DNA from 2 places in the Stenotrophomonas sp. 116085_Sma genome. Region 1 is predicted to be linked to the other one. Evidence: predicted binding sites of a transcription regulator. Region 1 holds the regulator's gene; the other holds the start of a gene.
What was found. Region 1 encodes FliA, which starts transcription of late flagellar genes. Its sites were predicted from a motif close to TAAAGTTTNNCNNNCNNNGGCCGATAA; they were not measured.
Positions count from the first base shown of each region.

Region 2: ACZK0Z_RS19780 (methyl-accepting chemotaxis protein) is a predicted target of FliA. The motif match lies at 10,246-10,272, and genes of this name have one in related genera.

Region 1 is NZ_CM151057.1:2,658,672-2,673,292, reverse strand. Features, by position in the region: gene ACZK0Z_RS12585 (chemotaxis protein CheW) at 79-2,070, opposite strand; gene ACZK0Z_RS12580 (response regulator) at 2,116-2,481, opposite strand; gene ACZK0Z_RS12575 (STAS domain-containing protein) at 2,478-2,786, opposite strand; gene ACZK0Z_RS12570 (chemotaxis protein CheW) at 2,868-3,983, opposite strand; gene ACZK0Z_RS12565 (ParA family protein) at 3,980-4,762, opposite strand; gene motD (flagellar motor protein MotD) at 4,767-5,783, opposite strand; gene ACZK0Z_RS12555 (flagellar motor protein) at 5,785-6,525, opposite strand; gene ACZK0Z_RS12550 (chemotaxis protein CheA) at 6,627-8,444, opposite strand; gene ACZK0Z_RS12545 (protein phosphatase CheZ) at 8,447-9,052, opposite strand; gene cheY (chemotaxis response regulator CheY) at 9,052-9,444, opposite strand; gene ACZK0Z_RS12535 (RNA polymerase sigma factor FliA) at 9,502-10,245, opposite strand; gene ACZK0Z_RS12530 (MinD/ParA family ATP-binding protein) at 10,242-11,129, opposite strand; gene flhF (flagellar biosynthesis GTPase FlhF) at 11,116-12,738, opposite strand; gene flhA (flagellar biosynthesis protein FlhA) at 12,884-14,621, opposite strand, start outside.
Region 2 is NZ_CM151057.1:4,269,871-4,284,491, forward strand. Features, by position in the region: gene ACZK0Z_RS19745 (LytR/AlgR family response regulator transcription factor) at 1-430, opposite strand, end outside; gene ACZK0Z_RS19750 (sensor histidine kinase) at 441-1,484, opposite strand; gene ACZK0Z_RS19755 (alpha/beta hydrolase) at 1,488-2,147, opposite strand; gene mdoH (glucans biosynthesis glucosyltransferase MdoH) at 2,198-4,123, opposite strand; gene ACZK0Z_RS19765 (TonB-dependent receptor domain-containing protein) at 4,616-6,661, shown strand; gene ACZK0Z_RS19770 (hypothetical protein) at 6,722-6,895, opposite strand; gene ACZK0Z_RS19775 (DUF2628 domain-containing protein) at 7,111-7,497, shown strand; gene ACZK0Z_RS19780 (methyl-accepting chemotaxis protein) at 7,596-10,127, opposite strand; gene ACZK0Z_RS19785 (NAD-dependent epimerase/dehydratase family protein) at 10,337-11,230, opposite strand; gene ACZK0Z_RS19790 (S41 family peptidase) at 11,329-12,240, opposite strand; gene ACZK0Z_RS19795 (MarR family winged helix-turn-helix transcriptional regulator) at 12,290-12,754, shown strand; gene ACZK0Z_RS19800 (KGG domain-containing protein) at 12,945-13,238, shown strand; gene ACZK0Z_RS19805 (MFS transporter) at 13,250-14,621, opposite strand, start outside.

The sequences.
Region 1 (14,621 bases):
CGCCCCATCGCCGGAACGTGCACAAACAAAAACCGCCACCCCGAAGGGCGGCGGTTTCATGAACGCTTGCAGGATGGATCAGGCGGCCTGCGGCATCCGCAGCGAACGCACCAGCCCACCGATGTCGACGATCAGTGCCACGCGGCCGTCACCAAGGATGGTGGCACCGGACACCCCACCGATGCGGCGGTAGTTGTTCTCGATGTTCTTCACCACCACCTGCTGCTGGCCGACCAGCTCGTCCACTTCCAGTGCGATCTTCTGGCCATCGCCTTCGACCACGACCACCAGCGATTCGCTGCCCGGTGCACGGTTGCCGTAGCCGTAGTACTCGCTCAGCGAGAGGATGGGCAGGTACTCGCCACGCACGCGCAGCACGCGGCCTTCGCCGGCCATGCTGCGGATGTCCTCGGCCTGCGGCTGCAACGCCTCAAGCACATAGGCCAGTGGCAGGATCAGGGTTTCGCCGGCCACGGCCACGGTCATGCCATCGAGGATGGCCAGGGTCAGCGGCAGGCGGATCAACGTGCGGGTGCCGGCGCCGAGGTTGCTTTCGATCTGCACCTCGCCACCCAGCGCCTGGATGTTGCGGCGGACCACGTCCATGCCGACGCCGCGCCCGGACAGGTCGGTGACCGCATCGGCGGTGGAGAAGCCGGGCTGGAAGATCAGGTCCCAGACCTGCGAATCGGTCGGGTTGTCCGGCACGGCCAGGCCGCGTTCGGTGGCCTTGGCCAGGATCTTGGCGCGATCCAGGCCGCGGCCGTCGTCGCTCACTTCAATGACGATATGACCGCCTTGATGCGAAGCGGCCAGGGTGATCGTGCCGGTCTCGTCCTTGCCCGCGCCGCGGCGCACATCGGGCATTTCCAGGCCGTGGTCGATCGAGTTGCGCACCAGGTGCACCAGCGGATCGGCGATCTTCTCGATCAGGCCCTTGTCCAGCTCGGTGCCTTCGCCGACGGTGCGCAGGCGCACCTGCTTGCCGAGGCGGCTGGACAGGTCGCGGACCAGGCGCGGGAAGCGGCGGAACACCGCATCGACCGGCAGCATGCGCACGCCGATCACTGCTTCCTGCAGGTCGCGGGTGTTGCGTTCCAGCTGGTCAAGCCCGGCAAACAGGCTCTCGGCGTGGACCGGGTCCAGCGCGTGCGAGACCTGCTTGAGCATGGCCTGGGTGATGACCAGTTCGCCGACCAGGTTGATCAGCGCATCGACCTTGTCGACGCTGACGCGGATCGAGGTCTCGGCTTCCTGGCTGGCAGCGCCGCTGGCGGCTGGCGCAGCAGGCGCTGCCGGTGCGATGGCAGCAGGCGTGGAAGGGGTTGCTGCAACGGGCGCCTGGGTAGCCAGGCTCGGCGGCGCTGCCGGACGGATGTCCAGCTCGCAGTCGTCCAGTACCCAGGCGAAGGTGTCTTCGATCTTGCTGCGCGGCACCTTGCCGACCAGGCCCAGGTCCCACGCCAGGTGGGCCTCGAGCGGGTCGAGCTGGGCAAATCCGGGCAGGCGTTCCATGCGCGCGGCCACCTGCAGCGAACCGAGGTGTTCCAGTTCGCGGATGATGCGCAACGGATCGTTGCCGCTCATGAACAGCGACGGTGCCGGGGTGAAGCCGATCTGCCAGGCTTCCGGCGTATCGTCCACCTTGGCGGCGGCAGCGGCCGGCGCGCTCGGTGCGGCCTGGCCGGAGAGAACGGCTTCCAGGCGTGCCTTCACCGCAGCAACAGCGGCGGGGTCGGCAGCCTGGCCGTGCTCGGCCTCGCGCAGCAGCGCGCGCAGCACGTCCACCGAGGACAGCATGGCGTCGACAGCGTGGCCTTCCAGGGCCCGCTTGCCGGCACGCAGCTCATCGAGCAGCGTTTCCAGCACGTGGGTCAGGCCGGCGATGGCATCGAAGCCGAAGGTGCCGGCGCCGCCCTTGATGGAGTGGGCGGCGCGGAACACCGAATTGATGATCTCCGCGTCCTGCTGCCCCGATTCCAGGGCCAGCAGGCCAGCCTCCATCGCGTCGAGGCCTTCGCGGCTCTCCTCGAAGAAGGTGGCGTGGAAGCGTTGCAGGTCCATGCTCATGGCAGTGGTGGTCCGGAAGCGAAGAGGGGGAGCAGTGCCGGGCGATCAGCCCAGCACTTTCTGCACGGTGGCGACCAGCTGTTCCGGATTGAACGGCTTGACCAGCCAGCCGGTGGCGCCGGCGGCCTTGCCTTCGGACTTCTTGTCGGCGGCCGACTCGGTGGTCAGCATCAGCAGCGGGGTGAACTTGTAGTCCGGCAGCTGGCGCAGTTCGCGGATCAGCGCAATGCCGTCCATGTTCGGCATGTTGACGTCGGTGACCACCGCGTTGAAGCGTTGGCCCTTGGCGCGACCGAGCGCGACCGCGCCGTCTTCGGCTTCTTCGACGGCAAAACCGGCCGAGGTGAGGGCGAAGGAAACCATCTGGCGCATCGACGCCGAATCGTCCACCACCAAGATACGTGCGCTCATGCAGCGTTCTCCACAGATTTCAGGTTGTCATGGGTTACGTCCAGGCCCAGGGCCTGGGTGACGCCCAGCAGGCGCGCGGCGTCACGGAAGTTTGCGGTGCAACCGTGGAAGCCGGTGCCCAGGCCTGCCTCGCGGCGGGCCTGCACGAAGGCACACAGCACCTGCACGGCTGCCGTGTGGATGCGGGCGACCTGGCTTGCATCCAGGATCAGCTCGCCTGCCTGCGCCACCAGCGGGGCGAGGCGGTTCTTGAGCTCGGTGGTGCTCTCGATGCCGAGATCCTCACCCAGTTCGACAGTGCTCATCGTTGCTCCGGACAAACGGTTCCGTGATCCATAACGGCACCCCGGCGGGGTTCTTTAGAGGAATCGACGCGGTGCGTCGGCTCAACTCAACAGCCGCGTGGCATCGAGCAGGATCATCGGCCGCTGGCTGACCCGGGCGACGCCGCGGAACAGATCATTGGAGATCTGGCAGATACGGGCGGTATCCGGGGGTTCGATCTGCGAATCGGTGAGGTTGGCGACATCTTCCACTGCCGACACACGCAGACCGATGGTCTCGCCATCCTCTTCCAGCACCACGATGCGGGTCTGGGCGTCGTCTTCCGCCGCCGCGGCACCGAGGTGCAGGCCGAGGTCCATCACCGGCACCACCTGGCCACGCAGGTTCATGATCCCGAGCATCGCCGGTGCGGTGCCGCGCAACGGCAGCAGCGGCACCGGCAACACCACTTCCTGCACTTTCAGCAGTTCGAGCGCATACGCCTGGGTCCCGCAGCGCAGGCGCAGCCAGCGCGAGGTGCGCTCGCCGGCGCGGCGGTTCTGCGGGTGTGGGCTGCTGGCGGGCTGGTGCGCCTGTGCCTGCAGCTCCTGCCAGGTGCCGGGACGGCTGCTGGCCGGGGCATCCACGGCAACGCGCGGGGGCGGCGCGGCTGCAGCGCGTGCAGCCGGGGCAGGTACAGGTGCAGGGCGCGGTGCCGGGGGCGTCACCACGGCCGGCGGCGGCGTGGGGACATCCTCGCCACCGGCGGCGGCTTCGAACGCGGCCTGCAGCCCTGGGCTGTCAGTGTGGGCGAGGTGATGGCTGTCGGCCGCGTCGGTCTCGTAGATCACTTCGTCGGGCAGGTCGTCCCAGGTGGGCTCTGGGCCAGCCTTGGTTGTGACCGGAGCGAGGGCGGGCGCGGTCTCATGAACGACCTCATCGGGCAGGTCGTCCCATGTCGGCTCGCGTTCCGTGTCGGTCACGGTCGCGGGCGTGGAGGCGGCGTCGAAGGCGGCCTCCAGGGCTGCGTTGTCTGCAGCGGGCTGCGCGACGACGGCGTCCGTCTCGTAGATGACTTCGGCGGGCAGGTCGTCCCAGGTCGGCTCACGCTCGGGCGCTACCGCGCTCGTCGGGCAGGGGCCGGCGTTGTCGGATGACAGGGTGGAGGGCGGCGTCGCCACAATCGCTTCGCCCAGCAGTTCGTCCAGGTAGTCGTCCAATACGCCTGTGCTGTTCATGCCGCCTGCTCCAGGGCACGGGCATCTTCGCCGAGGATCCAGTTCAGGGCGCGGCGGTAGGCGGCCAGGCCGCGGCCGGGGTAGTCCTCGCCGACGCTGGGCAGGGTCAGGCCTGCGGCATTGCTGATGCGGGTATCGATCGGAATCGCGTCTTCCCACACGCGGGTGCCGTGACGATCCTGCATGGTGCGCAGCGATTCGTTGCCGGCGCGGGTGCGGCGGTCGAACAGGGTCGGCAGGATCGAGATCGGCAGGGGGCGGCGGCGCGAGCGCTCGACCATCTCGCCGGTGCGGACCATGCCATCCAGGCCGTGCAGGGCCAGCGGCTCGGCCTGGGTGGGAATGATCAGGCGGTCCGCAGCGGCCAGCGCATTGATCATCAACAGGCCGAGGGTGGGGGCACAGTCCAGCAGGATGTAGTCGTGCTGGCCCTGGTGGCGCGCCAGCGCGTTCTGCAGGGCCAGGCCGAGGCCGGGCTGGTTGGCGCTGCGGCGCTCCAGCGTGGCCAGCGCCGACTGCGCGCAGACATAGTCCAGACCGTGGATGCTGCTGGCATGGCACAGGCTGGAAAGATCTGCCGGCGGGGCGCCGAACAGTTCCAGTACGCCGGCCGGCGGCGGATCCACCGGCACGCCGAAGGCGCGGCTGAGCGAGGCATGCGGATCGAGGTCGATCAGCAATACGCGATGGCCAAGCGCGGCCAGGCCACGGCCGAGGGCGAGGGTGGTGGTGGTCTTGCCGACTCCGCCCTTCTGGTTGGCGACTGCCCAGATGCGCATCGGTTTACTCCTTCATTGCCGGGGGAACGGCGGCGCCGACACGGCTGCCAGCCGGCACCGGCGGCAACTTCACCGGTGCGATGGGGGACGTGGGGGCGTTAGCCGGAGTTGCGGCGGCTTGTTCGGTGGTGCTGTTGTCGGCGGCGCCGGTGGCCGCATTGAGGCGCTGGCCAAGTGGATCCACCGCATGCGAGGTGTCGGCCAGGATGATGACCATCACCCGGCGGTTGCGGTTGCGCCCCTGTGCGCTGTCGTTCTCTTCGCGCGGACGGAACTGGCCATAGCCGACCATCGCCAGCCGCGACGGCTGCACGCCCTGGTCGGCGAACAGGTGCACGACGCTGGCCGCGCGTCCGGCCGACAGCTCCCAGTTGGAGGGGAAGGTGGCGGTGGCGATCGGCACGTTGTCGGTATGGCCTTCCACGCGCACGCTGTTGGGCACGTCACGCAGCACCTCGGCCAGGCTGGCCAGCGTCTGCCGTGCATGCATGTCCAGCGCGGCCGAGCCGGTGGGGAACAGGATGTCGCTGTTGATCTCCACTTCGATCCACAGCTCGGTGCGGCGCACGCTGATCATGCCGCGGTCGATCAGCGGCGCCAGCGCGGCGGTGAGGCGGTCGGCGATGCTGTTGAGCTGGCGCTCGGCACGGGCGATCTGTTCCTGGTTGTGCACCGAGACCGGCATGCGCATCTGCGAGGCCATCGACGGCAGCAGGGTCGGGTCGTGCGACGGCGCCGGCGCGGAGGGGCCGATCTTGGTGCCGGACTTGATCACCGACGGGCTGTCCCAGCCGCCGCCCTGCACCTGCTTGTTGCCGACCTGCACCGGGTTGATCGTGCGCGGCGCACCACCAAAGGCATCGGTGAGCGCGTCGGCCATGATCCGGTACTTGCCCTCGTTGACCGAAGAGATCGCGTACATGACCACGAAGAAGGCGAGCAGCAGCGTCATCAGGTCGGCATAGGGGATCGCCCATGCTTCATGGTTGGCGTGCTCTTCGTGGTGCTTGCGGCGGGCCATGTCAGTGCAGGAAGCCGGAGAGGTTGGTTTCGATGTTGCGCGGGTTCTCGCCCTGGGCGATCGAGATCAGGCCTTCGATGACCATTTCGCGGTCGCGCGTGTTGTGCGAGATCACACTCTTGAGCTTGGCCGCGATCGGCAGGAACAGCAGGTTGGCCGAGGCGATGCCGTAGATGGTGGCGGTGAACGCGGCAGCGATGCCGTGGCCCAGCTTGCTCGGGTCGGCCAGGTTCTTCATCACCGCGATCAGGCCGAGCACGGCGCCGATGATGCCCAGCGTGGGCGCGTAGATGCCCATCGCCTCGAATACCTTGGCACCGGCCTGGTCCTGGTGTTCCTGGCTGCCCAGTTCGATTTCCAGCATGTGCCGCATCGATTCAGGCTCGACGCCGTCCACCAGCAACTGCAGGCCCTTGCGCAGGAACGGATCCTGCTGCGCTTCCACCTGCGATTCCAGGCCCAGCAGGCCCTGGCGACGGGCGATGTTGCTCCACTCGACGATCTGCTGGATCAGTTCGCGACGATCGCTGTGCGGCGGGCGCACGACCCAGCGCACGATCTTGAACGCATGCTTGAACACCGCCGGCGAGGTGTGCAGCAGGATCGCGGCAACGGTGCCGACGATGACGATCACGAACGCCGCAGGCGACCACAGCGACGCCAGGCCGGCGCCCTTGAGGATGCTGCCACCGACCAGCGAGGCCAGGGCGAGAAAGAGTCCAATGAGGCTGAGTCTATCCATGGTTCCGGTATCGGCTTGTATGAATGGGACTTGAGACACCGGGAGAACGCGTACAGACGGTAGTCACAGTTTTCGGGTCGCCGGGCCACGCCCGGCGGTGTTCAGCGGATGCCGTCCACGTCCAGGATCAGTGCCATGCGACCATCGCCGATCAAGGTTGCACCGGCATAACCGCGCAGGCCGCGCAGGGCTTTCGGCAGTGGCTTGATGACCACTTCCTCGCGCCCGCGCACCTGGTCCACGACCAGTCCGAAGCGCGCTTCACCGGCCTGCAGCACCACGATGGTCAGCAGGGTCGACGCGGCGGGCGTCACATCCAGCCACTGGCGCAGGTCGACCAGCGGCAGGGTGTGCGAGCGGCGGTCGAGCACGGCGCGGCCATCGAACCAGCCCAGCGACGTGCGCGGTGCGTGCAGCACTTCCATCACGCGCGCCAGCGGTAGCGCGTAGACGTCCTCGCCGGCCTGCACCAGCAGGGTTGGCAGGATCGCCAGGGTGAGCGGCACGCGGATCAGGAAGCGGCTGCCACGCCCCAGTTCCGACTGGATCTGGATCTGGCCGCTCAGTTCGCGGATGCGCGACTGCACCACGTCCATGCCGACGCCACGGCCGGAAATGTCGGTGACCTGCTGCTTGGTCGAGAAGCCGGGCAGGAACACCAGGTGCAGGCATTCCTCGCTGCTCAGGCGAGCGGCGGCTTCCGGATCGATCAGGCCCTTTTCGCGCGCCTTGGCACGCAGCTTTTCCGGGTCGATGCCGGCACCATCGTCCTGCACCTCGATGCTGACGTAGTCGCCTTCCTGTTGCGCCGACAGGCGCACATGGCCCATCCGTGGCTTGCCCTGCGCTTCACGCAGCTCGGGCATTTCCACACCATGGTCGATGGCGTTGCGGACCAGGTGCACCAGCGGGTCGGCCAGCGCTTCGACCAGGTTGCGGTCGAGCTCGGTCTCGGCGCCGACCAGCTCGAGGTCCACTTCCTTCTTCAGCGAGCGGGCGACGTCGCGGGCGACCTTGGGGAAGCGCGAGAACACCTTGCCAACCGGCTGCATGCGGGTACGCATCACCGCCGACTGCAGGCGGGCAGTGGCGATGTCCAGCGTCGATACGGCGCGGTCCAGCTCCTCGTCGCGCAGGCGTGCACGCAGGGTCTTCAGGCGGTTGCGTGACAGCACCAGTTCGCCGATCAGGTTGACGATCGCATCCAGGCGCTTGGTGTCCACGCGCACGGTGTGCTCGGCCTCGGCCATCGGCTTGGCTGCCGGCTTGGCTGCGGGTGCCGGGCGCGGTGCTGCGGCGGGTGCCGCCGCGACGGCGGCAGCAGGCTTGGCGCCTGGCGCAGCGCCACCGTGCAGCTGGTCCAGCAGGGCTTCGAACTCGTCTTCGCTGATCAGGCCGTCGTCGGCCTTCTTCGCCGGCGCGACTGCGGTCGGCGCGTTGCCGCCGTGCAGCTGGTCGAGCAGGGCCTCGAATTCGTCGTCGGTGATCAGATCGCTGCCACCTGCCGCAGGCGCGGCCGCAGCGACCGGTGCGGCAGTGCCACCGTTCATGTCGAACTGCGCGATCAGGTCCGGCGGCGCATAGCCCGGCTCCGTACCGGAGGACACGGCGTCCAGCATCGACTGCAGGTAGTCCAGCGATTGCTGGGCGGCGTCGAAGTGGTGGGCCTGCAGTACCGCCTGCCCGGCACGCGCGATGCCAAGTGCTTCTTCAGCGGCGTGGCACAGCTCGACCATTGCGGTGACGCCAAGGAAGCCGGCGCCGCCCTTGAGCGTGTGGTAGCCGCGGAACACCGCGTTGAGTTGCTCGGTGTCCTGCGGTGCCTGCTCCAGCGACACCAGCTGTTCGCCCAGGCGATCCAGGATTTCCTGGGCCTCGATGATGAAATCGGCAGTGATGTCGTCGGATACCGCGCTCATGCTTACAGCCCCAGATCCGACAACAGGTCGTCGGCGTCGTTCTGCGAGACCGCGTGGCGGTCCAGTCCCTTCAGTGCCGGCCCGGCCAGTTCCGGATCGGTGCGATGCTGTTCCGGCGGCAGGCCGAGTGCGCCAAAGCCCTCGTGCACGCGGCGGACGATGCCGACCACGCGACGGATGATCTGCCCGGTCAGGTCCTGGTAGCTCTGGGTCAGGGCGATCTCGGTCAGGTTGTGGCGGATGCGCTCGAGCTGCGCGTCCTGGCCCGGCTGCAGGCCTTCGGCGCGCAGCTGTTCGGTCAGGCTGCGGCATTCCTCGGCCAGGTCCAGGGTGCGGTGCGTGGCCTGTTCGGTCATCGCCACCACGTGGTCAAGGCGTGCGCAGGCGTCGTCCAGCTCGCCGGCCTCGCTGGGCACGGTCGGCAGTTCACCCAGTGCCTGTCCCAGCTCGCGGGCCAGCCGCGAGAGGCCGCTCATCATCGGCTGCGTACGCAGCGCGACCAGTCCGTCGATGCGTTGCCGCCAGGCGGCTTCGTCACCGGACTCCAGTGCGTCCAGGGCTTCCTGCAGGCGCAGGGCGAGGGCGTTCTTGTCGACCGTGGTATCCATCAGGCGCTGGCCGCCAGGCGTTCGAAGATCTTGCCGAGCTTCTCTTCCAGCGTCTGCGCGGTGAACGGCTTGATGATGTAGCCGTTCACGCCGTTCTGGGCGGCTTCGATGATCTGCTCGCGCTTGGCCTCGGCGGTGACCATCAGCACCGGCAGGGTCTTCAGCTTGGCATCGGCGCGGATCGCCTTCAGCAGCTCGATGCCGGTCATCACCGGCATGTTCCAGTCGGTGACCACGAAATCGAACGGCTGGCTCTGCAGCAGCGACAGCGCGGCATGCCCGTCCTCGGCTTCGGCGGTGTTGGTGAAGCCCAGATCGCCCAGCAGGTTCTTGACGATTCGACGCATGGTCGAGAAGTCGTCGACGATCAGGATGCGCATGTTCTTGTTCAAAGCAGAGTTCCTTTGTTGTTCATTCCGGGCGGCCGGGGGCAGCCGCCTCGGGCATGTTCATTCTTCCAGGCCGGCGTCCGCCGCCTCGAAAATCTTGAGCCGGCCACGCAGGCGCAGCACCGCCTGGCCGTGGATCTGGCAGACCCGCGACTCGCTCACGCCGAGCACCGCGCCGATCTCCTTCAGGTTCAGTTCCTGCTCGTAATAGAGCGAGAGCACCAGCTGTTCGCGCTCGGGCAGGTGGCCGATGGCCTTGCCCAGCTCGCGGCCGAATTCGCCGCGCTCCAGCACCTGCTGCGGGGTCGGGCCGCCCTGGGCGACGGTGTCCAGCTCGCCCTGGTCCTCGATGCGCGATTCCAGGCTCAGTACCTGGCCGCGTGCGGCGTCTTCCATCAACCGCAGGTATTCGGGCAGCGGCATCTCCATCGCGGCGGCCACTTCGGTGGCGCTGGCGGCGCGGCCGCTGCTCTGTTCCAGGCGGCGGATGGTGGCGGCGGCATCGCGGGCACGGCGGTGCACCGAGCGCGGCACCCAGTCGCCACGGCGGATCTCGTCGATCATCGAACCGCGGATGCGGATCGAGGCATAGGTCTCGAACGAGGCGCCCTGGTCGGCGTCGTAGCTGCGCGAGGCTTCGATCAGGCCCATCATGCCGGCCTGGATCAGGTCGTCCACTTCAACGCTGGCCGGCAGCCGCGCGGCCAGGTGGTGGGCTATGCGCCGCACCAGGTCCGAGTGCTGGGCGATGACCTCGTTGGCCGCCGAGCGCTGGACCTCCCGGTACTGGGCTGCACCTTTCATGCGGCCACCCCGCGCTGCTTGAGAATGCGCTCGAGGAAGAACTCGACGCCGCCACGCGGTTCGGTTGGCGCCTGCCAGCGTGCGGTGCGACGCGCGATCTCGGTGATCGCCAGTGCTGCCGGGCTGGACGGATAGGCTTTCACCACCGGCTGCTGGCGCTGCACCGACAGGCGCAGCCAGTCATCCTGCGGCACGCAGCCCAGGTAGTTCAGCGAGACATCGGCGAGGAACTTCTCGCAGACGCGGGTCAGCTTCTCGTACAGCACGCGGCCCTCGTTGGGGTCGCGCACCATGTTGGCCACCACCTGGATGCGGTCCACGCCGCGTTCGCGCGACAGCACCTTGATCAGCGCGTAGGCGTCGGTGATCGACGCGGGTTCATCGCAGACCACCACCACGGTGTCCTGTGCGGCCTGGCAGAAGGTCAGCACGCCGTCGGTGATGCCGGCGGCGGTGTCGACCACCATGATGTCCAGTTCGCGTTCCAGTTCGGAGAACACGTTGACCAGGCCGACGTGCTCGGCCGGGGCCAGCTCGGCCATGTGCCGGCGGCCGGACGCGGCCGGGACCACCAGCACGCCGTTCGGGCCTTCGACGATCACATCGTCCAGCGAGCAGCGGCCGGCGACCAGGTCGGCCAGCGTGAAGGTGGGGTTCAGCCCCAGGATCACGTCGATGTTGGCCAGGCCAAGGTCGGCGTCCAGCAGCAGCGTGCGCTTGCCCATGCCGGCCAGTGCCACGGCCAGGTTGGCCGAGACATTGGTCTTGCCCACGCCGCCCTTGCCGCCAGTGACGGCAAGGGTGCGCACAGGGCCGAGCGGCTCGCTGCGGGTGGCCGACAGCGGGAAGGTCTTGGTCAGCTTGGCGTACTCACGCGACGGCATGGTTCAACTCCGGGTTGCAGGGCATATCGGCCGCTCGGCGCAAATCTTCAAGGCGAAGTACAAGATTGGCTGCACTGGCCCGGTGCAGGTCGTCCGGAACGTCCTGGCCATCGGTCACCCAGGTGATCGGCAGGGCATGGTCCACGGCCACCGACAGGGCGTTGCCGAAGCGGCCGGTCTCGTCCAGCTTGCTCAGCACCAGGCCTTGCAGGTTGGCGGCGCCGAAGCGGCGGACCACCTCGTCCATGTCGCCGAAGCTGGTGTTGGCCGGCAGCACCAGCAGGGTGCGGACCTGGCGGGCGGCGCGCAGCCACTGCAGCTGGGCGGCCAGTGCGCGGTCGCGCGGGCCCAGCCCGGCGGTGTCGATCAGCACCAGCTTGTAGTCCTTCAGGCGTTCCAGCAGCTGGTCCAGGTCGGTGCCGCTGTTGGCCTCGTGCACCGCGATGCCGAGCTGGCGGCCGTAGCCGTACAGCTGCTCGCGGGCGCCGATGCGGGTGGTGTCGGTGGTCACCAGGGCGACGTCACGCGGGGCGTGCTTCTCGGCGAAGCGCGAGGCCAGCTTGGCGATGGTGGTGGTCTTGCCGGCGCCGGTCGGGCCGACCAGCGCGATCACGCCGCCTTCTTCCAGCGGGTCGACCGGGGCGATCGGCAGCTTGCGCGAGATCAGCCCCAGCATCAGGCCGCGTCCACGGTGGGCTTCGGTCTCCAGCGGGATCTGCATGGCCACGTCGCGGGCCAGCCCGGCGTCGAATCCGTACTCGTCCATAAGGTCCAGCGCGGTGGCGCGCACCGGGCAGCCGCGCAGGCGCTCGTCGGTGAAGCGGTTCATCTCGCGCTCGATCACCTGGCGCATGCCGGCCACTTCCTGGCGCAGCTGGCGGATCTCGGCGTCGTCCTGGGCAACCACGGTCAGCACCGGGGCCGGGGCGAGGGTGGGCTCCGGCGCGGTTTCGGCGCTGGCATCGGCCAACGCCGGTTCGCTGGCGGCGATGGCCGGCTGCGGTTCGGCGACGGCCGCGCCCGGCAGCGGCGGCGGCTGCACGGCGGGGGGCACGCTTTCGTGATGCATGTCGTGCGGCGGGTCGATCTGGAAGCGGGCACGGTTGGCTGGCGCGCTGACGGCCGGTGCCGGTGCAACGATGGCCTCGGCGAACGGGGCGAAGATCTGTTCGGGCAGCGCCGGTTCGTTGACGGCAGCGCGGGCCAGGGTCGCGGCGAAGCCGGTGCTGCCGCGGGTCGGCACGATCTCGTCGGCGCTGTCCAGGGTGCGGCCGGTGGCACCGACCGCGGCGCGGGCGAGGGCGGCCACGGCCGAGGTGGTGGCGGCCACCGGCTCCGGCGCCGGGGTAGCGCTGCGGCGGCGGGTCACCGCGGCGATCACCGCGTCGGCGGCGGTGCGCGGCTTCGGTGCCGGCGGCGGGGCGACGTCACGACGCGAGGCTTCCAGTGCGCGCTGCACGGCGCTCTCGTCGTAGTTGGCCGCGGCGACGATCTCGATGCCTTCCTCGATCCGGCGGTTGGACAGGATCACGGCGTCAGGACCATGTTCCTTGCGCACCAGGTTCATGGCCGAGCGCATGTCGGCGGCGACGAATCGTTTGATTTTCATGCTGTGGTCACGGGACGAAGACGGCGGGGTGGCGGTCGGGGAACTCGGGTGGTCGGTGGTCTGCACGGTGCGGGTTCCCCTTGGTATCTGTCTGTTGCGTTGGTTCGAAAGTGGTGTCTGTTTTCTGGCGCATCGGAGGGCGGCGTCAGCTGATCGTTCCGACCAGCTTCAGGCGCTTGTCCTCCGGCACCTCGCTGTAGGCCAGGACCGACAGCGACGGAACGCTGTGGCGGACCAGGCGGGCCAGCGCGGCGCGCACCGGGCCAGGTACCAGCACGACCGCGGGCTCGTTGCGGGCTTCCTGCTTGCTGACACATTCGGCCAGGCTCTGGTGCAGTCGCTCAGCGAGTCCGGGTTCCAGCGCGGCGCCGTTGCCCTGCGTGGACTCCTGCAAGACACGTTCCAATTGCGGGTTGAGGGTGAACACCGGCAGCTCCGCCGACATTCCGGCGATCTCCTGCACGATGAAGCGGCCCAGCGCGGTGCGCACGGCAGCGGTCAGCACCGCCGGGTCCTGGCTGCTGGGCGCGTGTTCGACCAGTGCCTCGGCGATCTTGCGCAGCTGGCGGATCGGAATGCGCTCGACCAGCAGGTTCTGCAGCACGCGCACCACCGCCGACAGCGGCAGCGCCTTCGGCGTCAGATCTTCGACGAGCTTGGGCGCGCTCTTGGCCAGGTTGGCCAGCAGGTGCTGCACTTCCTCGTGGCCGAGCAGTTCCGGCGCGTGCTCGCGGATCAGGTGCGACAGGTGGGTAGCGACCACGGTGGCCGGGTCGACCACGGTGTAGCCCAGCGTTTCGGCCTGGGCACGCTGGTGCGGCTGGATCCAGGTGGCATCCAGGCCGAACGCGGGGTCCTTGCCGGCGATACCTTCCAGCGCGCCGAGTGCACTGCCGGGGTCCAGCGCCAGTTCGCGGTCCGGGTGGATCTCGGCGGTGGCCACCGGCACGCCGTGCACCAGCACGCGGTAACCATTGGCCGGCAGCTCCAGATTGTCGCGGATATGCACCGACGGAATCAGGAAGCCGACGTCCTGGGTCAACTTGCGGCGCACACCCTTGATGCGCGCCATCAATTCGCCGCCCTGGTTGCTGTCCACCAGCGGGATCAGCCGGTAGCCGACCTCCAGGCCCAGCGGATCGACCGGGCGCAGCTCGTCCCAGCTCAGTTCGGCGGTCGGTGCCGGCGCGGACGGGCGGCCCAATGCGTTGAGCGCAGCGGCGTCGTTGCCTGCAGCTCCCGGATCGGTGGTGGCAGCCTTGCCCTTGCGATAGACCTTCCACGCGATGAAGCCGAGGATCGCGGACAGCGTCAGGAAAGCGACATTGGGCATGCCCGGCACCAGGCCGACCACGCCGATGATGCCGGCAGTGATCGCCAGCGCACGGTACTGGCCGAACACCTGGCCGGTCATGGCCTGGGCCATGTCCTGCGAACGCGAGGCGCGGGTGACCAGCATCGCCACCGCGCTGGACACCAGCAGGGCCGGCAGCTGCGCCACCAGGCCGTCACCGATGGAGAGCAGGGTGTAGGTGGCAGCGGCTTCGCCGAACGGCATGCCATGCTGCAGCACGCCCACGGCCAGGCCGCCGAGCATGTTGATGAACAGAATCAGGATGCCGGCGATGGCGTCGCCGCGGATGAACTTGCTGGCACCGTCCATCGCGCCGTAGAAGTCGGCTTCCTCGCGGACTTCCTCGCGACGCAGCTTGGCTTCTTCACGCGTCAGCAAACCGGCGTTGAGGTCGGCGTCGATCGCCATCTGCTTGCCGGGCATCGCGTCCAGGATGAAGCGCGCGGTCACTTCGGAGACGCGGCCTGCGCCCTTGGTGATGACCACGAAGTTGATGATGGTGAGGATCGCGAAGACCACGATGCCGACC
Region 2 (14,621 bases), 1.6 Mb from region 1:
CACGCAGGCGTGCGCACAGCATGCTGCGGGCCTGCTGCCCGCCGCTGTCCTGGGGCTGGCCATCGCGGCCGGCCAGGAACGTGCGTGCGCGAGCGATCGCCGCGGCCAGGCGCTCGGCGCGGACCGGCTTCATCAGGTAATCGATCGCCGCCGCTTCAAAGGCCGACAGGGCGTGCGCGTCGTAAGCGGTGCAGAACACCACCGCCGGCCGTGGCTCGAAGCTGGCCAGGTGGCGCGCCGCCTCCAGGCCGTCCAGCCCGGGCATCGCGATGTCCAGCAGGACCAGGTCCGGCTGCAGCTCCGCGCACGCGTGCAGGGCCTGCTCGCCGTTGCCGGCCTCGGCCACCACGTCCACCCCGTCCTGCGCCGCCAGCAGGCTGCGCAGGCGCTCGCGCGCCAGCGGTTCGTCATCGGCGATGACTACCCTCACGATCGTCCCCTCACTGGATCGGCACTGTCACCTGGCAGGCATAGTAGCCCTCGCTCCAGCCAGCCGTCATCCGCGCGGCGCTGCCGAAGCGCCAGGCCAGCCGATGACCGATGCTGTGCTGGGCATGCCCGGCACCACGCGCCAGTGCCAGCCCCGGTGCCTGCGGATCCGGCGCGGGATTGCGCACCTGGATCTGCAGTTCATTGCCGTCGCGGTGCAGCTGCAGCTCGATGGTGCCGCCCTCGGGCAAGCGTGAAATGCCATGCAGCACCGCGTTTTCCACCAGTGGCTGCAGTACCAGCCTCGGCAGTGGCAGGTCCCACGGCAGCGGCTCGTCGCGTTGCCAGCGCACCTGCAGGCGTTCGCCCAGCCGCAGCGATTCAATCGACAGATAGCGCTCGGCCAGCTCGCATTCGTCGCGCAGGGTGGAGTCGCCCTCGCCCGCGCCCAGCGCGGCACGGAACAGGTCGGACAGGTCCAGCACCGCGCGTTCGGCCACCGCCGGATCGCGATGCAGCAGGCTGGCGATCAGGTTCATGCTGTTGAACAGGAAATGCGGGCGGATGCGCGCCTGCAGCGCGTCAGCCTGCGCGCGCGCGTTGGCCTGCACCTGCGCGGCCCAGCGATCGCTGACATAGAAGTAGCGCAGGGCCAGCGCGGCGATCAGTGCCGTGGTTGCCGCACTGCCGAGGGTGAAGCGCCAGAAGCTGATGCCGCGGGCGAAGTTGTCACCCAGTACCGCGTACAGCGCATGCACGATGCCAGCACAGATCACCGCGATCAGGGTCGCCAGCACGATCGCCGCGACAGCGCCCAGCATCTGCGGCAGCCTCGACAAAGCCTGCCGCAGCAGGCACAGGCTGGCGGTCACCGCCAGCGCCAGCCACAGCGCGAAGCCGCTGGCCGACAACAGCTCGCCGAAGGTCCAGTGGCGGCTGCCATCGGGCGCCAACGCCAGCACCACCACCACCAGCTCGGCCAGGCCGAGCATCGCCGCCAGCCGCGGCAGGCGGCACAGTTCCGGCATCCACGGCGGTGTGCTGGCGGGGGGCATGGCTCAGGCGGCGCCCAGCCGTTCCTGCAACCAGTTACCCAGCGCCTGGATCTCTTCGGCGCAGACCTGATGGGCCATCGGGTAGCTGTGCCATTCCACCTCCAGGCCCAACGCCTGCAGGGCCTGCGCGCTGTGTACGGCCACCGCCTGCGGAATCACCGGGTCGCTGCTGCCATGGGCCATGAACACCGGCACCTGCACCGCACCGTCAACGCGCTTGGCGCTCTGGGCTTCCGGCAGATAGGTGGACAGTGCGATCAGGCCAGCCAGTGGCGCGGTGCGCGACAGTGCGGCGGTGAGGATGATCGCGCCGCCCTGCGAGAAGCCGGCCAGGAAGATCTTCTCCGGCGCGATGCCGCGCTCGATCTCGCGTGCGATCAGCGCATCCAGCTGCTGCACCGATTCCTGTACGCCGGCCATGTCGGCACGCGAGCGGAAATCCATGCCGACGATGTCGTACCAGCCGCGCATCGGCACGCCGTTGTTGATCGTGATCGGCCGCACCGGTGCGTGCGGGAACACAAAGCGCAGCGCCGGCCAGTGCGGGCGCACCAGTTCCGGCACGATCGGCGCGAAGTCGTGGCCGTCGGCGCCAAGCCCGTGCAGCCAGATCACCGACCACTGCGGCGACGCGCCGGTCTCCTGTTCCACCGTTTGCAGCATGATGCGGCTCCTTCAAGTTCGAGCCGCATTATGCCGCTGGCGCAGGGCCATCAGTACAGCGGCGGTTGCTCGGCTGCTTCCCGGCGCAGCTGGGCGGCACGTACCAGCACCGGCGGCGGAATGTTCTCTTCGGGAATGTCGAGCAGGCCCAGGCGATGCAGGAAGGCCCCCGGTCCGCGCGAGGACGTCAGTGCCACTACCGGTACCGCCAGCACCATGCCGATCACCACCGGCGCCATCCACGCCGCCAGCGAGGGCGATACCACCCAGGCCAGCAGGCCCATGAAGGCACCGAACACGCCCAGCCCGCCGTAGCCGCGGATCAGGGCCATCCACGAGATGCCGCCATCGTCGCGCTGCTGTGCATCCCAGCCGGAATCACGGCCGGACAGCACTTCGGCCACGCCGCGCGACTGCACGTACATCACCACCGGCGCCATCAGCGCGGCCAGCACGGTCTCCACCAGCATCGACACGAAGGCACGGATCGCACCGCCGCAGCCGCGGCGGTCGACCGGGTCCAGCAACATCGCCAGGTAGCCCAGCACCTTGGGCAGCAGCAGCACCGCCATGGTCGCGGCGAACAGGCGTACCACCTGCTCCTCGTCCTGGGCACGCCAGTACACGCTGGGGGACAGGTGCAGCAGGGCGTTGAAGTCGATGCCTTCCTGGAACAGCGGAATGGCGATGCCGATCAGCATCAGCATCGCCCACATCGGCGCGGTGAAATAGTGGCCAATGCCGATCAGCATGTGCGTGCGGCTGATCCAGTGCAGGCCGCGGCTGCCGACCACCTTGCCGTGCTGCAGGTTGCCCTGGCACCAGCGGCGGTCGCGCACCAGCAGGTCGGTCAGCGTCGGCGGACCTTCTTCATAGCTGCCGCCCAGGTACGGCACCATGTGCGCAGCCCAGCCGCCACGCCGCATCAGCGCCGCTTCGACGAAATCGTGGCTGAGCACGTGGCCGCCGAACGGCTTGCGCCCCGGCAGCGCCGGCAGGCCGGCGTGGTCGGCGAAGGCACGGGTGCGGATGATCGCGTTGTGGCCCCAGTAGTTGCTCTCGGCGCCATGCCACCAGGCCACGCCACGGGCGATCACCGGGCCGTACACGCGCCCGCCGAACTGCTGCATGCGGGCGAACAGCGTGCGGCCGCCGATCACCGACGGCAGGGTCTGGATCAGGCCGACATCGGCGTTGTGTTCCATGCCGGCCACCAGGCGCACGATGCTGTCGCCGGTCATCAGGCTGTCGGCGTCCAGGATCAGCATCTGCGGGTAGGCGCCACCGAAGCGGCGCACCCAGTCGGCGATGTTGCCGGCCTTGCGCCCGCTGTTGTCGCCACGGCGGCGGTAGAACAGCCGCGTCTGGCCGTCCGGCACGCGGTCGCGCAGTTCGGCGAATACCTGCTCCTCGGCGCGTGCGATGTCCTCGCGCCGGGTATCGCTGAGCACGAAGAAGTCGAAGCGTTCGAGCTGGCCGGTGGCGGCCACTGACTCGTAGATCGCCTGCAGGCCCGCCAGCAGTCGACGCGGATCCTCGTTGTAGGTCGGCATCAGCAGCGCGGTGCGGCTGTGCACGGTCGGCAGCGGTTTGTCCGGGTCGATGCCGAGGCGATAGCCACGGTCGAACACGGCGGTCAGGAAGCCGGCCACGGCGCTGGCGAAGGACAGCGCGATCCAGGCGAACAGGCCGACGAACAGCACCAGCAGGCAGGCTTCCAGCACGCTGATGCCATTGGCCGACAGCACCCGCCACATCATGCGGGTGGCGATGGCGGTCATGGCCAGGGTGCCGCCGAAGATGTAGAACCGGCGCAGGCCGATCAGGCGTGGCGAGGTACGGTGCCGACGGACCTTCAGCGCGCCTTCGCGCAGGGTCTGTTCGGGCATCGGCAGCGGTGATTCGGCGGGCAGCAGCGCCCAGCCGGCGTCGAGCCGGGGCGCATCCGCGTCCGCGTGGATGGTTTGACCCCCCATCACCGCTTACTCCCCACGGTCGGCATGGCCGGCCGTCCCGGCCGGGCTGCATGCACGAAGGTTCCCGGCGCGCCTTCCCGGCGCCCGCACTTGTCCTGGCTGTGCCGGCCCTTGGCCGCACAGTCGCTGTCTGTCACTACCGGAACCCACACGATCTCCAACGGGGCGGAATCGAAAATGCGGCCCAGTCTAGGGCGCCGGATGTAAGCCGGGTGCGAAGGTCTACGCCGGGATTTATCCCCATTCAGCAAACAGCAGGCGATGGCGCGCCGAGCAGCGGGATGTCACTGCGTCACACCGGGTACTGGATCGTAACAAACGCGAACGGTTATCATTTCATTAACCAGGCAGGTCACCGTCTTCCGTACGGCCGAGACCCACCCAGCGGCGACGGTTCGAACCGCGCGCCCAACGACCCATGGAAGGGAGCTGCCTGCTGTGTGCGTGCGCCTGCTGCTTCCACCGGGTCTCCCTCCTCCGATGGAAGCCGTCATGTCCCAGCTGTTCCGTTCCCGTTCCGCGCGCCTGCCGCGCACCCGCCTGGCCAGTGCCCTGGCCACCGCCTGCCTGCTGGGCCTGCCCGGCCTTGCCGCCGCAGAGGCCAGCGCCGATGCCTCCACCAAGGATCTGGATACCGTGGTGGTCACCGCTTCGGGCAACCAGCAATGGATCAAGGATGCCCCGGCCAGCATCAGCGTGATCAGCCGCGAGGACATCGAGCGCCAGCCGGTGCACGACCTGGCCACCCTGCTCAGCCGCGTGCCCGGCGTGACCGGCGGCCTCAGCGCTGTCGGCGAGCAATCCAAGATCAAGCTGCGCGGCATGCCGTCCAACTACACGCTGGTGCTGGTGGACGGCAAGCGCATGGGCAGCTCGGCGTCGACCAACTACCGGCCGGACCTGGGCCGCCAGGATCTGAACTGGATTTCGCCCGACCAGATCGAGCGCATCGAAGTGGTGCGCGGGCCGATGTCATCGCTGTATGGCTCCGACGCCATGGGCGGTGTGATCAACATCATCACCCGGCGCATCGGCGATGAATGGAACGGCAGCGCGACGCACAGCTATACCCGCCCCGGCGACGGCAAGCGCGGTGACACCCAGCAGATCGGCGCCACCTTCTCCGGTCCGCTCGGCGAACGCTTCGGCCTGCGCATCGGTGCCAACAGCATGCGCCGCGACTCGGACCAGTCCAACGGGGGTGTCTACGGCAACGCCTATGCCGGCGAGAAGGACCGCAATGTCGACGCACTGCTGCAGTGGAAGCTCAGCGACGCGCAGGAACTGTCGCTGGAAGCCGGCCATGGCGTGCAGCAGGCCTTCATCGACGCCTCGCTGGAAAAGCAGGACGAAGGCGCCTGGGGGGCCAGCGAACTCAAGCGCAGTTCGCTGGCGCTCAACCACGATGGCAAGTGGAGCTTCGGCAATTCGAAGATCAGTGCGTACTGGACCGAGTACAAGAACGACATCGGTGCTACCGGCCGTTCCGAAGCAACCGATACGATCATCGAGGGCAGCCTGACCACGCCGTTCACCCTCGGCGTTGAACACCAGTTCGCCGTGGGCGGCCAGTGGAAGCGCCAGGAGCTGACCAACACCGACACCATCGGCCGCGCGCCGATCGACTATGCCGGCAATGCGGTCAGCGGCTCCGATCTGGAAGTGGATACCTGGGCCCTGTTCGTCGAAGACGAACTGAAGCTGCACCGCACCCTGGCGCTGACCCTGGGCGCTCGCCTGGACCACCATGAGAAGTTTGGTGGCCACGTCAGCCCGCGCGCCTACCTGGTCTGGCACCCGGCCGAACAATGGACGATCCGTGGTGGCATTTCCAAGGGCTTCCGCGCGCCCAGCCTGACCGAGAACTCCGCCACCGCCGCCACCCAGTCCGGTGGCCGTGGCTGCACCTCGCTGATCCCGCTGGGCTACACGCGCGGCGGCTGCTACATGGCCGGCAACCCGGACCTGGACCCGGAAACCAGTACCAACCGCGAGATCGGCATCAGCTTCGACAACGACCTGGTCGATGCCGGCCTGACCTACTTCCATACCGACTTCAGGAACAAGATCGAGTACGCCCCGCTGGGCAGGTTCAACGGCATCTGGTGGACGCGCATGAGCAACGTGCAGCGCGCGCGCACCAGCGGCATGGAGGGCAACCTCAATTTCCGCCTCGGCGAGCACTGGCGCTGGCGCACCTCGGCCACCTGGATGAAGGAAGCCAAGAACCTGACCACCGGCCGCAACCTGATCGACACCCCGGAATTCTCTGGCTATTCGTCGCTGGACTGGACGCCCGGCACGGTGTTTTCCAGCAGCCTGTCGGCGCAGTACACCGGCAAGCAGGCCGGCACGGCGACGACCTTCCTCAAGGCCTACACGCTGTATGACCTGACCGCGGCCTGGAACCTCAACGAGGTGCTGACCCTGCGTGGCGGTGTCAGCAACCTGGCCGACAAGAAGCTGTATGCGGAAGGCTCCACCGACTACTTCGTGGCCGGGCGCAGCTACTTCCTCAGCATGACCGCGCGGTTCTGAGCAGGAGCGTCCGCCGCGATCGCGCTGGCGACGGGCCAGCGCGATCGGCGGTGTTGCGGATTACTCGCTTTCCAGTGCGGCGGCGGGCGCCGCGCTCTGCGCAGCCGCCGTGCGTGCACGGTCCATCGCTACCGCCAGTTGCTGGCGTGCGAGCAGCTGTTGTGCCTGCACCACTTCAGGTGTCGGCAGGAGCACCGGTCCCGGTGCGTTTTCCGGTGTAGCAGGTGTGGTCATGCAACCTCCATGGACATCCCGCCACCGCACGGATTCAGCGGGTGCGGCAGCGGAACTGCGCACCCTATCCTAAAAACAAGGCGGGTGGGTGACGGTGCGCGCCCTGGCCGCAGGCCATTGCGCACTGAGCGTCACATTTTTGACGCCGCAGGGTAGCTTCCCGAACCGGCCACCCCGTATCATGTAAACGTTTTCCCACAAGGACGTGCACGTCAATGAACGCAGTCGACCTCTCCCGCTTCAGCCCGAAGTGGCAGTTCCGTTTCAACTTCTTCCAGCAGCACGGCGCACCCAAGGAACCGGGTTTCAAGCAGGCCTGGAAGGCGCTGTCCTTCGGCGACCGCCTGAAGGTCAACATCAACTTCTTCGCCTTCTTCTTCGGCTTCATCTACCTGCTCATCCTGGGCATGTGGCGCAAGGCACTGGTGGTGATCGGCATCGGCATCGTGCTGACCATCGTCTCGCTGTTCCTGCCGGATGTCGTCGCGCGTCCACTGTTCATCGCCATGAACTTCCTGGTTGCTTCAAGCACCAACTACAGCTACTACCTGGAGCAGGTGAAGGGTCGCGCCAGCTGGAACCCCTTCGAAGGGATGTTCTGAACCCAGGCCGTCACCGGACCTGGATCCGGTGCCCTGTGACCGGCTGAAACGAAAACGCCCGGCCTTGGCCGGGCGTTTTCATGTGCGCGTAGCGGACCTCAGGCCGCGCGGCGTGCCACGCCCACCGGCTCGGCCTGCAGGCGGAAGCGCGAGACCGCCACCGCCAGCTGCTCGGCCTGCTCTTCCATCGCGCGTGCCGCAGCACTGGCTTCCTCCACCAGCGCGGCGTTCTGCTGGGTGGTCTCATCCATCTGCACCACGGTCTGGTTGACCTGCTCGATGCCGGCCGACTGTTCGCGCGAGGCGGCCGAGATCTCGGCCATGATCTCGTTGACCCGCCCGACCTGGCCGACGATCTCCTGCATCGTGCGGCCGGCGCCGTGCACCAGCTGCGCACCGGCGCCGACCTGCGCCACCGAGGCGTCGATCAGCTCCTTGATCTCCTTCGCAGCGCCCGCCGAGCGCTGCGCCAGCGCGCGTACTTCGCTGGCGACCACGGCGAAGCCGCGGCCCTGCTCACCGGCCCGCGCGGCTTCCACCGCCGCGTTCAACGCCAGGATGTTGGTCTGGAACGCGATACCGTCGATCACCGAGATGATCTCGGCGATGCGCTGCGACGACGCTTCGATCTGCTCCATCGTCTGCACCACCTGGCTGACCACCTGGCCACCTTCGCTGGCAACGCCCGCTGCGGAGCCGGCCAGGGTGTTGGCCTGCAGCGCGTGGTCGGCGTTCTGGCGCACGGTGGAGGTCAACTCCTCCATCGACGCGGCCGTTTCTTCCAGGTTGGCCGCCTGCTGTTCGGTGGGGCGCGACAGGTCGCTGTTACCGGCAGCAATCTCACCCGCCGCCAGGCGGATGCTGGCCGCCGACTGCTGGATCTGCCCGACGATCCGGGTCAGCTGCTGCACGGTGCTGTTGGCATCATCGCGCATCACCGCGAACACACCGTGGAAGTCGCCCTGCATGCGCGCGCTCAGGTCGCCTGCGGCAATCGCGCGCAGCAGCGTCGACAGCTCGGCCAGGTTGTGGTCGCTCACCTCCATCATGGTGTTGAGGGTCTCCACCATGCGGCGGAAATCGTGATCGAAACGCTGGGCGTCGCCGCGTACAGCGAAGTCGCCGGCCGCCGCCGCGGCAGCCAGCTGCTGGATCTGCTCGTTGATCGCGGCCAAGTTGTGCTTGGTGGTGGCCATGGCGGCGGTGAACACCGCCTTCTCGCCCGGCAGTGCTTCCATGTCCACGCTGAGGTCACCTACGGCGTAGCGCTGCATCACCTCGACCAGGCGCTGGGTGACCGCATTGCTGGAGGCCACCAGCTGGTTGCTGTCGGCCACCATGCGGCCGTACTCGCCCGGGAACGCCGAGGCGTCCATGCGGTAGCTGAGCTCGCCGGCATCGTGGCGGCGCGCCATTTCCGCCTGCGCGGCCATCACCGCCTGCAGCTGGCCACGCATGCCCTGCATCGCCTCCAGCAAGCGGCCCACTTCATCGTTGCTGCGTGCCGGCAGCGTGCTGTCCAGCTTGCCGGCGGCCACGTCGCCCGCCACGCGCACGGCTTCGGCCAGCGGGCGTATCGCCAGGCGGCGCAGCAGCACGTAGACACCGGCGCTGAGGGTCAGCGCGGCCACCACGCCAACCAGCAGCGTCAGCCACAGCAGCTGACGGGCCTCGGCAACGATCACCGCATGCGGCATCACCACGCCCAGCGCGAAGCGCTGCGGGGCGTCGCCCACGCGCAGCGGCACGTACACGCGTACGTTGCCGGCCGCGTCCGGGGTGAAGGCTTCAAACCTGCGGTCGGCGGCAATGTCGGCCAGCATGCTGCGGGTCAATGCGTCGCTGCGCGGCTTGCCGATCTCGGCCGCATTGGCCGATGCCAGCACTACGCCCTTGGGCGAAAGCAGTTCGACGCGGCCGGCGCCCATCGGCGTCAGCGTCGCCAGATGCTTCTGCAGCGCCGCCAGCGAGAAGTCCACGGTGAACACACCGAGGAACCTGCCGTTTTCCACGATCGGCGTGCTCAACGTGCTCATCAGCACCTGCTGGCCGGCGATGTCGTAGGCGTAGGGCTCGCTGACCTTGGGCAGCTTGTCGCGGCTGGGCACCACGTACCAGTCGGCCGAACCGTCGGCGGCTTCGGTGTAGTCGGTCATGGTCGACTGCTGCGGCTTGCCGTCATGCCAGGCCCAGTAGCTCATGTAGCGGCCGCTGGCATCGTGCATCTCGGTATTGGCGAACTCGGCATCCTTGCCATCGAAGGCATCGGCCTCCCACATGGTGCTCTTGCCCAGCCATTCCGGATGGGTACGCAGCTGCTCACCGAGCACGGCCGCCAGGCTGGCGCGATCAGGCACGTCACCCCGCGCACGCTGGGCCAGCACGGCTTCAACCATCGCATCGTTGCTGGCGAACGCCGTGCCCAGGTCGGCGGCGACCTGGCGCGCTTCGGCATTGGCCTCGCTGGTCATGGTCTGGCGCGAGGCATCGATCAGGCTGGCGCTGGCCTGGCGATAGATCAGGAACGCCGTCAGGCCGAAGCACAGCAGCGCGATGGTAGCGGTGCCCAGCATCAGCTTGTGGGCGATGCTGCCCGGACGGCGGGCAGCGGCGGAACGGGAAGAAGGCATGGAGGGGTCCGCAAGGCAGTTCAGGACGACCGGCACCGCGAGGGCACCGCGCAGGTGCGCGATCCGTCGCGCAGGCCACCGGCCGCCGGGACCCGCCCGGCGCTGGAAGCGCACCGGGTTAGCGGCCGCCTGCCAACGAGGTTGAGGCGACCGCCCTACACATTCCTGAATGCACTCAGGGACGGGACAGGAACCCGCCCCGGCGTCCCCTATTCGGCCACCCGATCCTTGATCCACTCCGCGCGTGGCAACACCTCGATGCTGCCTGCGGCGTACTGCTGCAGCACGGCGTCCGGCCCGAAACGCGGCTGCCACCCCAGCTCCCTGCGGATGCGGGCGCTGTCGTAGACGCGGTCAACGCTCAGCGGCAACGGCCAGCCGCGGCGCTCGAACTCGGCCAGCAGCTGCGGCACGCGCCGGGCCAGTACGTTGCGCGGCTGGGTGGCAAGTTCCAGGCAATCCTCGCGCCGGAACGGGGTTGCCGCGCAGGCGATGTAGCGGGCGAAGGCTGGCCCCTCGTCCAGCAGCAGCGCGGCATGGGCACTGGCCACGTCACGGGCGTCGATCCCACGATGCAACCGGAACATCGCCATCCGTTCCGGCGGTTCCGGGAAGCAGCGCCCCATCCGCAGCACGCGCACGCCGAAGTCCGGTGCGGCCGCAGCTTCAGCCAGGGCCTCGGCCTGCAGCTTGCTGCGGTGGTAGATCGTTCGCGGCAACGGCTCGGTATCCTCATCGATCCAGCGGCATCCTCCTGCCACCACTGCGTGGCCGTACAGCGCAGTGGTACTGGTCAGCACGAACCGCCGTGCACCTGCCTCTCGCGCCGCCTGCAGCAGGTGCGCAGTGGCGTCCACGTTGATCTGCTGGAACACCGCATCCGGTACCAGGCCAACGTGCGGGGCATGCAGGGCCGCGGTATGGATGACCGCGTCGACACCCTGCACCGCGCGCACGACGGCTTGATGATCGGTGACATCGGCAATGATGCGCGTGGTGGCAAACGGGCTGCGATCCAGGCCCACCACTTCATGGGCAGCCGCCAACGCACCGAAGATCGCGCGCCCGATCCGCCCGGAACTGCCGGTCAACAGAATCTTCATTGAGTCCATTCACTCGAAGCGCCCGGGAACTACCGGGATGCCTCGATTCTAGGCATGCGACAACGCATCTGCGATAGCGCGAACGTACAACTGTGCGTTCATCTTGACGACTTCGGCGGCGCCAGCAGTTGACGCGCGATGAACAGCGGGTCGTCACCGCCTGCAACGTCAGGCACGACACCGGTCCGTTCCCAGTTGCCGCCCGTGCGCAGATTGATCGGTTGCCGGTCCGGAATGCTGATCTGATAGCCATCGGGCAGCAGCACAGGATCATCGAACATATGTGCGGCGCCACCACTGCGACCGCCGACGATGCGCGCACGTCCCTGGGCCTGCAGCGAATACGCCACGAACTCGGCCGCCGAGCCCGTGCGGCGGTCGACCAGTATCACCAGCGGCTTCAGGTACAGCGGAAGGCTTGCTGGCGGCAGTGGTACCGGAGTACGCCGGCCACGTTGCTCCAGCACCTGCACCGCGGTGACACCCGACTCCAAGAGGGTACGCACCAGCAGGTCCGCGCTGCCATCATCTCCGCCCCCGTTCTGGCGCAGATCCAGCACCAGGCCCTGGGTATCGGCCAGCAGGGTGAACGCTGCCACCAGCCTGGGCCGTGCCAGATCGAGCGGATAGAAGGTGCTCAGCCGCAGGTAACCGATGTTGCCTTCCAGCACCCGCACCTCGCGCACGCCCGCACCATTGCTGCGTGCATCCGCACGCCAGGCCATCAGCCAGTCGTCCTGGCCGGCGCTGGCATCCACCCGCTCGACATGGAAGTGGCCGTCGAACACGTCCAGATCCTGGTTCAGGCGCGCACTGAAGCCCTTGGGGTCCGTGCAGCTGTCCACATAGCGCTGCTGCCTCGACCAGTCACGCAGTGCATCGGCGATGCGCGCGCCTTCGGCCACGTCCAGGTAGTGCGCCTCTATTGCCGTAGCCGCCGCCTGCAGCACTGTGTCCTGGGCCGGGCAGGACGCCGCCAGCAGCGCGCCCAGCATCCACGAAACCGCCATGACCGCCCCCGCGTTGATGATATATAAGCACTTATATATCATTACGGCCATGGATCTCCAACATGCCAGCCTGGGCACCCTGTTGCGCGCCCTGCTCGATCAGCTCGACCCGGCGGTCGAGCAGGCCTATCGCGACCTGCAACTGGACTACCGGCCGCGGTACACCCCGGTGCTGCGCACGCTGATGGCGCAGGGCCCCTGCCGCATCAAGGACCTGGCGCTGGCCTGCGGGCTCAGCCATTCGGCGCTCAGCCAGACGGTAGCTGCGATGGTGCGCGATGGCTGGCTGCACGCCGTCATCGGCGAAGACAGCCGTGAGCGCATCCTGCAGCTGAGCCCGCACGCACTGCAGGCACTGCCGGCGCTGCAGGCGCAATGGCAGGCCACCGCACGCGCCGCACGCAGCCTCGATGCGGATCTCGGCCAGTCATTGGAGCAGGTGCTGCGCGAGGCACTGCAGGTTCTGGAGCAGCGGCCATTCGCGCAACGCCTGCGCGACGCCCGCCGGCGCTGACACTGCGCCGGTGCCTCACCTCTTCGCCGACGGCATCTCCCGCTGCGTTCGCCGGTAAGGCCACGCCATCAACCGCGTGCGCACGTGGCGTGAAGGCCATGGCGAGGATGGCGACCTGGACTTAGCACATGATGGCCAAGCATGGGCGCTGCCGTTGACGACGGCGCCGACCCTGCAGCAGGAGAGTCCCATGACCGACCAGAATCACCGCTCCAACCGGGGCTTCGCCTCGATGGACCAGGACAAACAGCGCGCGATCGCCGCCAAGGGCGGGCGCGCGGCGCACGCCTCCGGCAACGCGCACGAGTTCAGCCCCGACGAAGCGCGTGCTGCAGGCCGCAAGGGCGGCGAAGCGATCAGCCGCGACCGGCAGCACATGGCCGCAATCGGACGCGAAGGCGGGCACGCACGCCACGCCAATGCACGCCAGCAACAGCAGCAGATCGAGCACGGTGCAGAGGATCCACACCCCCAGCAGCGGTGAACCCCGCACGATCAGGCCGGGGCACGCTGCCGATACAGCCCAAGCGCCACAAGCAGGGCCAGCGCACCCGCAGCCGCCATCGCCCAACCGAACCCGCTGGCCATCGCACTGCGGTACCAGGCCAGCACCTGCGGCGTGGTGTGCATCGAGCCGGGGTGCAGGATCAGTTCACGCGCCTGCGCAACAAGCCGCTGCTGACCTGCGGCCTGCGCGGAAGCGGTGAACTGCTGTACGGCACGCTGGCCCATCAGGCTGCCCAGCAACGCGATGCCCAGGCTCATGCCTGCCTGGCGCAGCGCGTTCATCGTGGCTGAGGCAATACCCGCGCGTTCGGCCGGTGCGTTGTTCATGATTGCCATGCCGGTCGCTGGCACTGCCAGCCCCATTCCGATGCCAAGCAGCATCAGCACGGCACCGGCATAAGCGCGCGACGTAGCCGGTTCGAACGTGGCCATCACGCACAGCGCCCCCCCGGCCAGGGCGTAGCCCATCACCAGCGCGGCGTGCAGGCCGAGGTGGGCGACCAGACGACCGAACAGCAGCGAGACGACACCCATCAACAGGAACTGAGGAGCCAGCTGTGCGCCCGCCGCCGCGGCGCTGTGGCCCTGTGCCTGCTGGAAGAACAGCGACAGGAAGAACAGGCTCGCATAGGCGGTGAAGCCCAGTACGAAAGAGGCCAGGTTGAGCATGCCGAAGCGGCGGTCGGCAAACAGGTCCAGCGGCAGCAGTGGGCGTGCTACCCGCCGTTCGACGATGCCGAACAGGATCAGCCCGGCAGTTGCGGCGCCCAGCGCCAGAAGCGTCACCCGGGACAGCAGGCCATGCTCGCCGATCGCGATCAGGCCATAGCACAGCGCGCCCAGCGCGACGATGCTGAGCAGCTGCCCGGCCGGATCCAGCGCGGCGTGCTGCGGGTGGCGTCGCTCGGCAATGCCCCAGGCGCCAAGCACAAGCGCCAGCAGCCCCAAGGGCAGGTTGATCAGAAAAATGCTGGGCCAACCGGCGCGCTGCACCAGTGCACCGCCCAGCAACGGGCCGAGCACCAGTGCCAACGCGCTGAAGGCGGACCAGCCACCGATAACGCGCGCACGCTGGCCTGGATCGGGAAATGCGTGACTCAGGATCGGCATCGCACTGGGAATCAACAGCGCGCCTGCCACGCCCTGCACCGCGCGGCCGGCGACCAGGGTCGAAAGGTCCTTGGCGCAGGCGCACAGCAGCGAGCCCAGGGTGAAGGTGGCGACGCTCAGCAGCCACATCCGCCGATGACCATAGCGATCCCCCAACGGACCGGCTGACAGCATCAGCGCCGACAGTGCGATCGCATAGGCGTTGATCACCCACTGCAGGCCTGCCATGTCGGTCCGTAGCGCCTGCTGC